3 regions of the Bradyrhizobium sp. S3.3.6 genome follow, and region 3 is predicted to be linked to each of the others. Evidence: predicted binding sites of a transcription regulator. Region 3 holds the regulator's gene; each other region holds the start of a gene.

Region 1 (3,806 bases), 110 kb from region 3:
GCGTGGTGGCCTGCTGGCCGACATGGATGTAGTCGAGGCCGACCCGGTGCAGGGTCTGGAAAGTCTCGCGCACGCGCGGCACCGCCTTGAAGAACTCGGCCGCCTCCTCGACGGTCATGTCGAGCACGTCGGCGATGCTCTTGCCCTTGAACAGGACCTCCAGCGTCTCGCGGTTGTAGCGTTTGCCCTTGCAGACGTCGCAGGTGACGTAGACGTCGGGCAGGAAGTGCATCTCGATCTTGATGACGCCGTCGCCCTGGCAGGCCTCGCAGCGGCCGCCCTTGACGTTGAAGGAGAAGCGGCCGGGCTCGTAGCCACGCGCCTTGGATTCGGGCAGGCCGGCGAACCACTCGCGGATCGGTGTGAAGGCGCCGGTATAGGTCGCCGGATTCGAGCGCGGGGTGCGGCCGATCGGCGACTGGTCGATGTCGATGATCTTGTCGATATGCTCGAGGCCCTCGATGCGATCATGCGGCGCGGCGCCTTCGCTGGCGTTGTTCAGCTTGCGCGCGATGGCCTTGTAGAGCGTGTCGATCAGCAGCGTCGACTTGCCGCCGCCGGAGACGCCGGTGACCGCGGTGAACAGGCCAAGCGGAATCTCGGCCGTGACGTTCTTCAGGTTATTGCCGCGCGCGTTCACCACCTTGATGGTGCGGCGATGGTTCGGCGGACGCCGCTCCGGCACCTCGACCTCGAGCTCGCCGGTGAGATATTTGCCGGTGAGTGATTTCGGGTTGCGCATGATCTCGGCGGGCGTGCCTTCGGCGATGATGTGGCCGCCATGCATGCCGGCGCCGGGGCCGATGTCGAGCACGTGGTCGGCGAGCAGGATCGCGTCCTCGTCATGCTCGACGACGATCACGGTGTTGCCGAGGTCGCGGAGCCGCTTGAGCGTGTCGAGCAGACGGGCGTTGTCGCGCTGGTGCAGGCCGATCGAGGGCTCGTCCAGCACGTAGAGCACGCCCGTCAGCCCCGAGCCGATCTGCGAGGCGAGGCGGATGCGCTGGCTCTCGCCGCCGGACAGCGTGCCGGAGGAGCGGGAGAGGGTGAGGTAGTTGAGGCCGACGTCGAGCAGGAAGGTGAGGCGCTCGCGGATCTCCTTGAGGATGCGGCCGGCGATCTCGTTCTGCTGCGCGTTCAGCGCCTCAGGCACGGTCTCGAACCAAGCGCCGGCGCCCTTGACCGACAGCTCCGAGATCTCGCCGATATGCTTGCCGCCGATCTTGACGCAAAGCGCCTCGGGCTTCAGCCGGAAACCGGTGCAGGCGCCGCAGGGCACGTCGTGGAAATATTTCGCGAGCTCCTCGCGGGCCCATTCGCTTTCGGTTTCCCGATAGCGGCGATTGATGTTGGTGATGACGCCTTCGAACGGCTTCTTGGTGTCGTAGGAGCGGACGCCATCCTCGTAGGAGAACTTGATCTCGTCCTCGCCGGAGCCATGGAGGATCGCGTCTTTCGTCTTCTTCGGCAGATCCTTCCACTTGGTGGTCAGCGTGAACTTGTAGTGCTTGCCCAGCGCGGTCAGCGTCTGCACGTAATAGGGTGACGACGATTTGGCCCAGGGCGCGATCGCGCCCTTGCCAATCGCGAGCTCCTTGTCGGGGATGACGAGGTCCTCGTCGACATGCTGCTCGACGCCGAGGCCGCCGCAGGCCGGGCACGCGCCGTAGGGATTGTTGAACGAGAACAGGCGCGGCTCGATCTCGGGAATGGTGAAGCCGGAGACCGGGCAGGCGAATTTCTCCGAGAACAGGATGCGCTCGGGCCCGCTCTTGTCGTGGATCTTTGCGGTCTTCTTCTTCTCTTTCTCTTCGGCAGGCGCGGCAGCAGTCGGTGTATCGGCATACTCGACCACGGCAAGGCCCTCGGCGAGCTTCAGCGCGGTCTCAAAACTCTCGGCGAGGCGCTGGCCGATGTCGGCGCGCACCACGATGCGGTCGACCACGACGTCGATGTCGTGCGGGAATTTCTTGTCGAGAACAGGCGCTTCCGCAAGCTCGTAGAAGGTGCCGTCGATCTTGACGCGCTGAAAGCCCTTCTTGAGCCATTCGGCGAGCTCCTTGCGGTACTCGCCCTTGCGGCCGCGCACCACCGGCGCGAGCAGATAGAGGCGGGTGCCTTCGGGCAGTGCCAGCACGCGGTCGACCATCTGCGAGACGGTCTGGCTCTCGATCGGAAGTCCGGTGGCCGGCGAATAGGGCACGCCGACGCGGGCCCAGAGCAGGCGCATGTAGTCGTAGATCTCGGTCACCGTGCCGACGGTCGAGCGCGGGTTCTTCGACGTCGTCTTCTGCTCGATCGAGATCGCTGGTGACAGGCCGTCGATCTGGTCGACGTCAGGCTTCTGCATCATCTCCAGGAACTGGCGGGCATAGGCCGAGAGCGACTCGACATAGCGGCGCTGGCCTTCCGCGTAGATGGTGTCGAAGGCGAGCGAGGACTTGCCGGAGCCGGAGAGGCCGGTGAACACCACAAGCTTGTCGCGGGGAATCTCGACGTCGATGTTCTTGAGGTTGTGCTCGCGCGCGCCACGGATCGTAATTGCGCGCAGACTCGAGCCCGCGGTCTGCTGTTGGCGCTTCGCCTTGATCACTTCATCCATCCGAGTTGCCCTCAAGGAATCCCAAAGGTGCGCGATCGCGCCGACCTAAAAGGCGCGCTTCGCCCGGAACCGGGATCGGCGCCGATGGGTATGCCGGCGAACGTAGGAAGAACGGAGACGGATTTCCAGTGGGACTTGCGAATCGTCAACGGATTGTTGGCGTGCTGGCGGGACTTGGCAGTAGGAGCTCGGCCAGAACGCCCCGCGAAAAACAAAAAGGCCGGCGCAAGGCCGGCCTTTCGTGACGATGTGACGTCGGTGGCGAAGATCAGTACTTCGCGACCACCGGGCCATTGAAGTGATAGTTCACGCCGACCTGCACGGTGTGGAAGTTGAGCGTGCCGGTGGGCAGGGTGCCCGAGAAGTAGCTCTCGCCGCCGAGGCTGCGATAGAGGTACTCGCCCTTGACCGACCACTGCGGCGCGAAGAAGGCTTCGACACCGGCGCCGACGGTCCAGCCGGAGTGCCACTTGCTGTCCGACGCGGTCAGGCCGAGTGCGGAGAGGGTGATCTTGTTGTCGATCCAGGCGTAGCCGCCCGTGCCGTAGAACAGGACGTTATTGACGGCGTAGCCGATGCGGCCGCGAACGGTGCCCATCGCGTCGGTCTTCGAGCTGGCGGTCGCGGTCACGACGCCGAAGCCGGGGACGAGGGTCGCGCCGGTCGCCGTAGCGCTGACGTCAGCCCAGGCGCCATCAGCCTCGATACCGAACACGACGTTGCCGGTCTGCCAGTTGTAGCCGGCGGTGCCGCCAACGAAGCCACCCTTCATCTTCGGGTCACCAGAGGCGGCTTCCCAAGCGCCGCCACCGACGATACCGAGGTAGAAGCCGGTCCAGTTGTAGACCGAGGCCACGGCGACCGGAGCCTTGGTGTAGGGCCGAGCCGCCAGATCGGCAGCCGAAGCGGCGCCAGTGAGGGCGAGCAGACAGGCCGAAGCCAACAAAATCTTCTTCATATTCAACAATCCCAGTCCCAGTTTCTGTTTTGGGCTTCCGTGCGTCGGAAGCAGCATCGGACGCTGTTGTCCAACTTGGGTCGGCTTACATCATTGAAGCCGCAAGTTGTGTCTCTCAAAAGTCACACCAGATGCAAAATGTAATTGCCGCTGACCTATAGTTCCCTCCGGGGGAACTCGCAGCAAAAAGGCCGGCGCGAGGCCGGCCTTCCATCTCCCAGTGAAATCAGCGGATATCAGTATTTT
Region 2 (3,806 bases), 120 kb from region 3:
CGCCTTCCTGCTCCATGATCACGGTGCGGCGCGGCGTGGCGAACTCCGCCTTCACCTCGGCGAGCTCGGTCTTGATGATCCCCAGCACGCGCTCGCGCGAGCGCAGGATGTCGAGATAGTCGGCGATCTCGCCGGCGAGCTTGTCGAGCTCCTCGCGGATTTCGTCGCGGCCAAGCGCGGTGAGACGCTGAAGGCGCAGGTCGAGAATGGCCCTCGCCTGTTCCATCGACAGCCGGATCGTGCCGTTCTCGCTGATGCGGTGGCGCGGATCGTCGATCAGCGTCAGCATGTCCTCGACGTCCCGGGCCGGCCAGTCGCGCGACATCAGGGTGTCGCGCGCGGTGGTCGGGTCAGGCGAGGTCCGGATGACGCGGATCATCTCGTCGATATTGGCGACCGCGATCGCCAGGCCGACCAGGATGTGGGCGCGATCGCGCGCCTTGGCGAGCAGGTACTTGGTGCGGCGCGTGACGACCCGCTCACGGAAGTCGACGAAGATGGCCAGCAGATCCTTCAGATGCATGATCCGCGGACGGCCGCTGTCGAGCGCCACCATGTTGACGCCGAAGCTCGTCTGCAGCGGCGTGAATCTGTAAAGCTGATTGAGCACCACGTCCGGCACGGCGTCGCGCTTCAATTCGATGACGACGCGGTAGCCGTCGCGATCCGATTCATCGCGCAGGTCGCCGATGCCCTCGATCTTCTTTTCCTTGACCAGCTCGGCGATGCGCTCGACCATCGTCGCCTTGTTCACCTGGTAGGGAATCTCGGTGATGATGAGCGCCTCGCGTTCCTTGCGGATGGTCTCGATCGCGACCTTGCCGCGCATGACGATAGAGCCTCGGCCGAGGTGATAGGCGGCGCGGATGCCCGCTCGTCCGAGAATGATGCCGCCGGTCGGGAAATCCGGTCCCGGCACGATGTTGATGAGCTCGTCGATGGTCAGCGCGGGGTTATCGATCAACGCGACGCAGGCGTCGATGACCTCGCCGAGATTATGCGGCGGGATGTTGGTCGCCATGCCGACGGCGATGCCGCCGGCGCCGTTGACGAGAAGGTTCGGGAACTTGGCCGGAAGAACCGACGGCTCGGTCTCGTTGTTGTCGTAGTTCGGCTGGAAGTCGACTGTATCCTTGTCGATATCGGCCAGCAGAGCGAGCGCCGCCTTCGTCAGCCGTGCTTCGGTATAACGGTAGGCCGCCGGGGGATCGCCGTCGACCGAACCGAAATTGCCCTGGCCGTCGATCAGCGGCACGCGCATCGAGAAGTCCTGCGCCATGCGAACCATGGCGTCATAGATCGACTGGTCGCCGTGCGGGTGATACTTACCGATGACGTCGCCGACCACGCGGGCGGACTTGACGTACTTCTTGTCGGGCGTGTGGCCCTGCTCATGCATCGAGTACAGGATGCGGCGATGAACCGGCTTCAAACCGTCGCGGGCATCGGGCAGCGCGCGCGCCACGATCACGCTCATGGCGTAGTCGAGATACGACTTCTTCATCTCCTCGAAGATGGAGACGGGGCGAATATCCGAGCGCTCCGGCTCGTCGCCGGGCTTCTTGTTGTCGTCGTCGGCCAAGGGAGAATCCGGTGAGTTTTTATCTGGGAATCATATAGCGTATCGAGGCTCTGATAACCACTCTTGCGAGCCCTTGGGAAGCGGTTTTTCCGTTTGTTTTTCCAGAGACTTACGCGCTTCTCGCCATCGTCGTCAGTGGCGCCGGAACGAGCCGCCTGGAACCACCAGTTATGCCCCCGAAAAACACCTGGTGCATGATGCGCCCGGGCACCAGCGTGAACAGGCCAGCCACGACCAGCGCGCCGGTAAACAGCAGGATCATGATGCGGCGGTGATCGGTCACGCGGTGGGTGTGCGCCCGCCACACCGCGAGCGGCAGCATCACCAGCGTGAAGATCGACAGCAGGTGGATCGGGCCGAACGGCCCGACCATGCGGATCTGGTGGATCCAGAACGAGGACGCGGCCACCACGGCCATCAGCGCCACCCAGATCCAGCCGAATGTCCGATGCGGCAGTGTGCCTTTGGGCGCGGCGAACTGGACCAGACCGAGCACGAAGGCCGCCATCGCCGCGAAGGCATGCAGCGGGATCGCCGGAGCGGCATCGAGCAATGGCGCGAGGCTCATGGGGCGCGTCCTCCGGCTTGGAGCCGGACGCCTCAGAACGGGATATCGTCGTCCATGTCGTTGCGGCCACCACCGCCGCCGGCGGCAACTGGGCGGCGCGGTGCGCTGCTGACGGGACCGGAGGAGCCGAAATCGCCGCCCGGCTCGTCGCCGAAGCTGCCACCTCCCCCGCCACCGCTGCGGCCGTCCAGCATCGTCAGCGTCGAGTTGAAACCCTGCAGCACGACCTCGGTGGAGTACTTCTCGACGCCGGCCTGATCGGTCCATTTGCGGGTCTGGAGCGCGCCCTCGATGTAAACCTTGGCGCCTTTCTTCAGGTACTGCTCGGCGACCTTGCAGAGCCCTTCATTGAAGATCACGACGCGATGCCACTCGGTCTTTTCCTTGCGCTCGCCGCTGTTCTTGTCGCGCCAGGTCTCCGAGGTGGCGATGCTCAAATTCGCGATCGGCCGCCCGTCCTGGGTGCGGCGGATTTCCGGATCCTTGCCGAGATTTCCGACCAGAATGACCTTGTTGACGCTTCCCGCCATCGCCGCTCTCCACTCCGAATGCCGCTGAATTTAAAAGGCGCGCCCGCACTGCCGCCTGTTGGGCCGACCCTATACGCTTACGAGCGCCGATCGACCCGCCGCGCCCTTGGTTATCCCCACATATAGCATCAGCCGAGCATCTGTTCCAGATTTGTTCCTGCGGAATTTGACCCCGAACACGCGCGCACGCCGCTACCCAGGGGCCGCTATTCATCGTGCGATGAATTGGAACCCTGCCGAGTTCCGTCAAAGCATGAAAAGCGCTTAACATTCATCAAGTTAGGTGCGCTTCAATTGACCCATGACTGTTGCATTCCGGCGACGGACTCGACCTCCAGATTGCACTACGGTTGCCTCGGAATTGGTTCTTATGGGCGTCGCGCCTGATTGAACGCTTCGGGATTATTGAAGCGGACGACACTGGGGAGACTGCAATGAAGAAAATTCTGTTTGGCACAATTGGTATCGTTGCGTTCGGCCTGTCTGCACCGGCGAGTGCAGCGGATCTTGCGGCCCGTCCCTACACCAAGGCGCCGCCGCCGGTGGCCGCCGCCATCTACGACTGGAGCGGCTTCTACATCGGCATCAACGGCGGTGGCGGCTCGAGCCACAAATGCTGGGACAGCGTCGTCTTCGGCGGCGGCGCGCTCGTGGGCGGCGAAGGTTGCCACAACGCCACCGGCGGCACGGTCGGCGGCCAGGTCGGCTATCGCTGGCAATCCGCCAACTGGGTGTTCGGCCTCGAAGGCCAGGGCAACTGGGCCGACTTCTCCGGCGACAATGTCAGCGTTCTCTTCCCGGACCAGCGCAACCGCTCGAAGATCGACGCCTTCGGCCTGTTCACGGGTCAGGTCGGCTATGCCTGGAACAATGTGCTGTTCTACGTGAAGGGCGGCGGTGCCGTGGTCGCCGACAAGTTCAACGTCTACACCGCGCCCGGCTTCGTCGGCGCTGGCGCTCTGCTCGCGTCCACCAGCGATACCCGCTGGGGCGGCACGGTCGGCGCCGGCCTGGAGTTCGGCTTCGCCCAGAACTGGTCGGTGGGCGTCGAGTACGACCACATCTTCCTGGGCAATCGGACGCTTACCCTCAATGCACCTGGGGGCATTGCATTCCAGACCGACCG
Region 3 (3,806 bases):
CGCTGGTGCAGATCGGTATGCCGAACCTGTTTGCCTCGCCCGATCACTCGACAACCGCGCGCATCGCGCTGTGGGGCGGCCGCGAGATCGCGATGCTATTCATGGCCTCGATGATCGCGGGGTTTGCGACCACGCCCTATGCCGCCTTCCATTTCCATCGCGTCACGCCCTATGGCGTGCTTGCCAATCTCGGCGCGATGCCGGTGGTCTCGGCGCTGGTGATGCCGGCCGGGCTGTTGGGATTGCTCGCGGCACCGTTCGGGCTCGACGGGGTGTTCTGGTGGTTGATGGGGATCGGTATCGACTGGATGGTGGCGGTCTCGCGATGGGTCGCGGCGCTGCCCGGCGCGATCGGCCACGTCAGTGCCTTCGGCACTGCGCCGCTGATCGCGGCGAGCCTCGGCCTCGTCCTGATGGGACTGCTACGCACGCCGCTGCGCTGGTCGGGCGCGTTCGTGCTCGTGGCGGCAATCGTCTGGGGTCTGTCGGTCCGGCAACCCGATATCCTTATCGCCGGTGACGGCCAGAGCGTTGCCGTGCGGGGCAGGGACGGGCAGCTGCACCTGATCAGGACGAGCAAGGACAGCTTTCTGCTCAAGGAGTGGCTCGCGGCCGATGCCGACTCTCGCGATCCCGGCAGCGTCGCGCTTGCCGATGGTGTGTCGTGCGACGAGTCAGGCTGCGTGACGCCGCTTGCCGACGGACGCATCGTTGCGCTGGCGTTGCGCATTGACGCGCTGGGAGACGATTGCAGCCGCGCGGCACTGGTGGTGACGGCAAGGCCCGCGCCGCCGGATTGTGGTGCGATGGTGGTCGATCGGCCACGTCTCGTGCGTCAGGGCGCGCTGGCGCTGACGCCGCGTGGCGACGGCTTTGCGATTCAGGCGGTAAAGGCGAGGGGCGCAAACCGCCCCTGGTCGCCGGCGGCGGCCGGCGATGGAGATTTCGAACAGACCCTCATGCCGCGGTCGGCAGCTCCGCGCTCCAAAGACGCAACGCCGTCTGACACCGACCTGCAGGCCGATGACTGAGATCGACGGCTTAGCCGATCGGCAGGCGCGGGGACGTGGAGCGGCTGTCGGCGACCTGCGGCTTGTGCTCGCGCTCGCCGAGCGGCTGGGTCACGGGCAGTTGCAGCACGGTTGCGCGCTGGCCTTCGACCAGCTGCGTCACCAGCACGTATTTGCCGTCGGGGAATTCGATCGCGTCGTGATGGCGGTCGGGAATGTGCGGATCGACCTTGCCGAACTTGCCGACGCGCGAGTTGATGGTGCGCGTCCAGATCCAGCGATTGTCGTAGCGGACGTTGTCGGCGAAGGCGAGCTCCGTTCCCGGCAGCAGGCAAACCGCGACGGACATGTCGGCTTCGGAGGCGAAGCCGCGCGTCGAGGTGCCGCGGAACGTTGTCGTGACGATCGTCTCGCCAACTTCTGCGGGACGCGTCGCGACGGCATGCAGGCTATAGTCACACATCGGGTGCTCCTCAATCAGGATAGAGCACCCGCGCCTCTGTCTCGGAGGCGCAGGCCCCTATCAGAGTGGAAGCTCATCTTATGCTTGTTTGTGGGCAAATCTGCGGCTCGCATCAGCAGAGCGCGATCACATTATCTTTTTCAAATGCACGAGGAACAAAGCCTGCTCCCGCGCATTCGGTGAGCGCGTTGCTTCAGCGGCCGGCTGGCGCTGACCAGCCCGAATATTGCCAAGCCGGCTGCGCGACGGCGTTACGGGCATTGCGGAATTGCTCGGTCGTTGCGCGCGGTGCTTTGCGAGCGTGGTGCTGCGGCTGCGCAGCCAAGGCTTGCGACCCCAAGGCTTGCGACCCCAAGGCTTGCGAGCCCAAGGCTTGCGACACTAAGGCCTGCGACGCTGATACTGCGATCAGCGTCATCGTGACGGTGCTCAAAATGATCTTGCGCATGTTGGTCTCCTCGGTCTGGCAAAGGCCCTGCGAAGCAATGCGTGCTTCGTTGCGGCGTGCCGAGGATGTAGCGCTGGAGAAGGGGCCGGATAATCTGTGCAAAACCAGAAAGACTACCCAGCCGGAGCGGACAATCGTCCGCTCCAATCGTTGATTGCGCTCGCCGATAGCGACGCGATCAGTACTTCCGGTACAGCCCGATCAGCTTGCCCTGGATCTTGACCCGGTTGGGCGGCAGGATGCGAACCTCATAGGCCGCGTTGGCCGGCTCGAGCGCGATCGAGGCGCCGCGACGGCGGAAACGCTTGAGTGTCGCTTCCTCGTCGTCGATCAGGGCGACCACGATGTCGCCGGTATCGGCGCTCTCGTTGCGCTGGATCAGCGCCATGTCGCCATCGAGAATGCCGGCCTCCACCATGGAGTCGCCGCGCACTTCGAGCGCGTAATGCTCGCCCGAGCCGAGCATGTCGGGCGGGACGCTGATGGTGTGGCTGCGGGTTTGCAAAGCCTCGATCGGCGTGCCGGCCGCGATCCGGCCCATCACGGGCACTGCGACTGGACGCTCACCCTCGTCGGCCGGCAGGCTCGACGCCGGGCGCACCTTGCCGAGATTGCCCTCGATGACGCTCGGCGTGAAGCCGCGGCGGCTGCCAGCGGCGGCCTGGAGCTCAGGCAGCTTGATCACCTCGATGGCGCGGGCGCGGTTGGGCAGGCGGCGGATGAAGCCGCGCTCCTCGAGCGCAGTGATCAGGCGATGGATGCCTGATTTTGAGCGCAGATCGAGCGCGTCCTTCATCTCGTCGAAGGAGGGCGGCACGCCGCTTTCCTTCAGACGTTCACTGATGAACCGCAGGAGCTCGTACTGTTTGCGCGTTAACATCTCGACCAAAATCCCCCGGTTGATGTCGTTCGATTCCGAGACGCTGAAGTCAGCAATAAGCCGCTACATGCTCGAAACAAATCATGAACGGACACTATATGTTCGATACTTGTTCCGCAACTGCTTAATTTACCGTGAACGCGACAAAGTTCGCGGAACGCATGCGAACAATGCGCTCAGACGGGCAGTCGCAGCACCTCGCAGGGCGCTCCCGCTTCGGCCCTCGGTGCGAACGGTGCGCGCACGAGAAGTGCCTGTGCCGCAGCGAGATTCGCAAGCAGCGAGGAGTCCTGGTGATTGACGGGAAGGGCGATCAGCGTGCCGTCATCACGCACATCCAGGCGGGCGCGCAGATAGTCCTCGCGCTGGTCATTGGCGCCGACGTCGCGGCCGAGCACGGCGCGTTCGCGGCGGTGATGAACCATCGAACGGCCCGACAACGCACGAATCAGCGGCACCATGAACAGGAAGCCGCAAACGTAGGATGACACGGGATTGCCGGGCAGGCCGATTACGCGCATCGCCCCGAGCTGCCCGTTCATCATCGGCTTGCCCGGCCGCATCGCGATCTTCCAGAACGCCATCGAGGTGCCCTCGTCGCGGAGCGCCTGCTGCACCAGATCGTGGTCGCCGACCGAGGCGCCGCCCGTCGTGATCAGGATGTCGGCGCCGGAATCGCGGGCGCGGCGGATGCCGGCGGTGGTGGCGGCAAGCGTGTCGGCGGCAATCCCGAGGTCGATGGTGTCGGCCCCCTCGCTGCGGGCGAGCGCATGCAGGGCATAGCCGTTGGAATAGACAATCTGGCCATGACCGGGCGTCGTACCCGGCATCACCAGCTCGTCGCCGGTTGCGAGAATCGCGACCTTCGGACGGCGGCGGACCGCCAACTGCGGGTGATTCATGCCGGCGGCAAGCGCGAGGTCGCGCTCGGTCAGCCGGGCGCCCTTGCGCAGGAGCACGTCACCCTCGCGGAAGTCGATGCCGGCCGGGCGGATGTGCCGCCCG

Evidence for each region. The regulator LexA, encoded in region 3, represses DNA repair genes until DNA is damaged. The targets are predictions, from matches to a motif close to TGTTCNNNNTGTGTTCNG.
Region 1: the regulator LexA is predicted to act here: its motif matches at 2,699-2,716, upstream of uvrA (excinuclease ABC subunit UvrA).
Region 2: the regulator LexA is predicted to act here: its motif matches at 2,822-2,839, upstream of ABID59_RS07725 (single-stranded DNA-binding protein).

Annotation. Positions count from the first base shown of each region.
Region 1 covers NZ_JBEPOT010000002.1:655,500-659,305, reverse strand. The annotation lists gene uvrA (excinuclease ABC subunit UvrA) at 1-2,602, opposite strand, end outside; gene ABID59_RS07735 (outer membrane protein) at 2,871-3,560, opposite strand; gene ABID59_RS07730 (outer membrane protein) at 3,797-3,806, opposite strand, start outside.
Region 2 covers NZ_JBEPOT010000002.1:651,628-655,433, forward strand. The annotation lists gene gyrA (DNA gyrase subunit A) at 1-1,582, opposite strand, end outside; gene ABID59_RS07720 (DUF2306 domain-containing protein) at 1,692-2,150, opposite strand; gene ABID59_RS07725 (single-stranded DNA-binding protein) at 2,183-2,680, opposite strand; gene ABID59_RS07730 (outer membrane protein) at 3,115-3,806, shown strand, end outside.
Region 3 covers NZ_JBEPOT010000002.1:770,436-774,241, reverse strand. The annotation lists gene ABID59_RS08330 (ComEC/Rec2 family competence protein) at 1-1,031, shown strand, start outside; gene ABID59_RS08325 (hypothetical protein) at 1,042-1,473, opposite strand; gene ABID59_RS08320 (hypothetical protein) at 1,667-1,921, opposite strand; gene lexA (transcriptional repressor LexA) at 2,100-2,801, opposite strand; gene ABID59_RS08310 (molybdopterin molybdotransferase MoeA) at 2,978-3,806, opposite strand, start outside.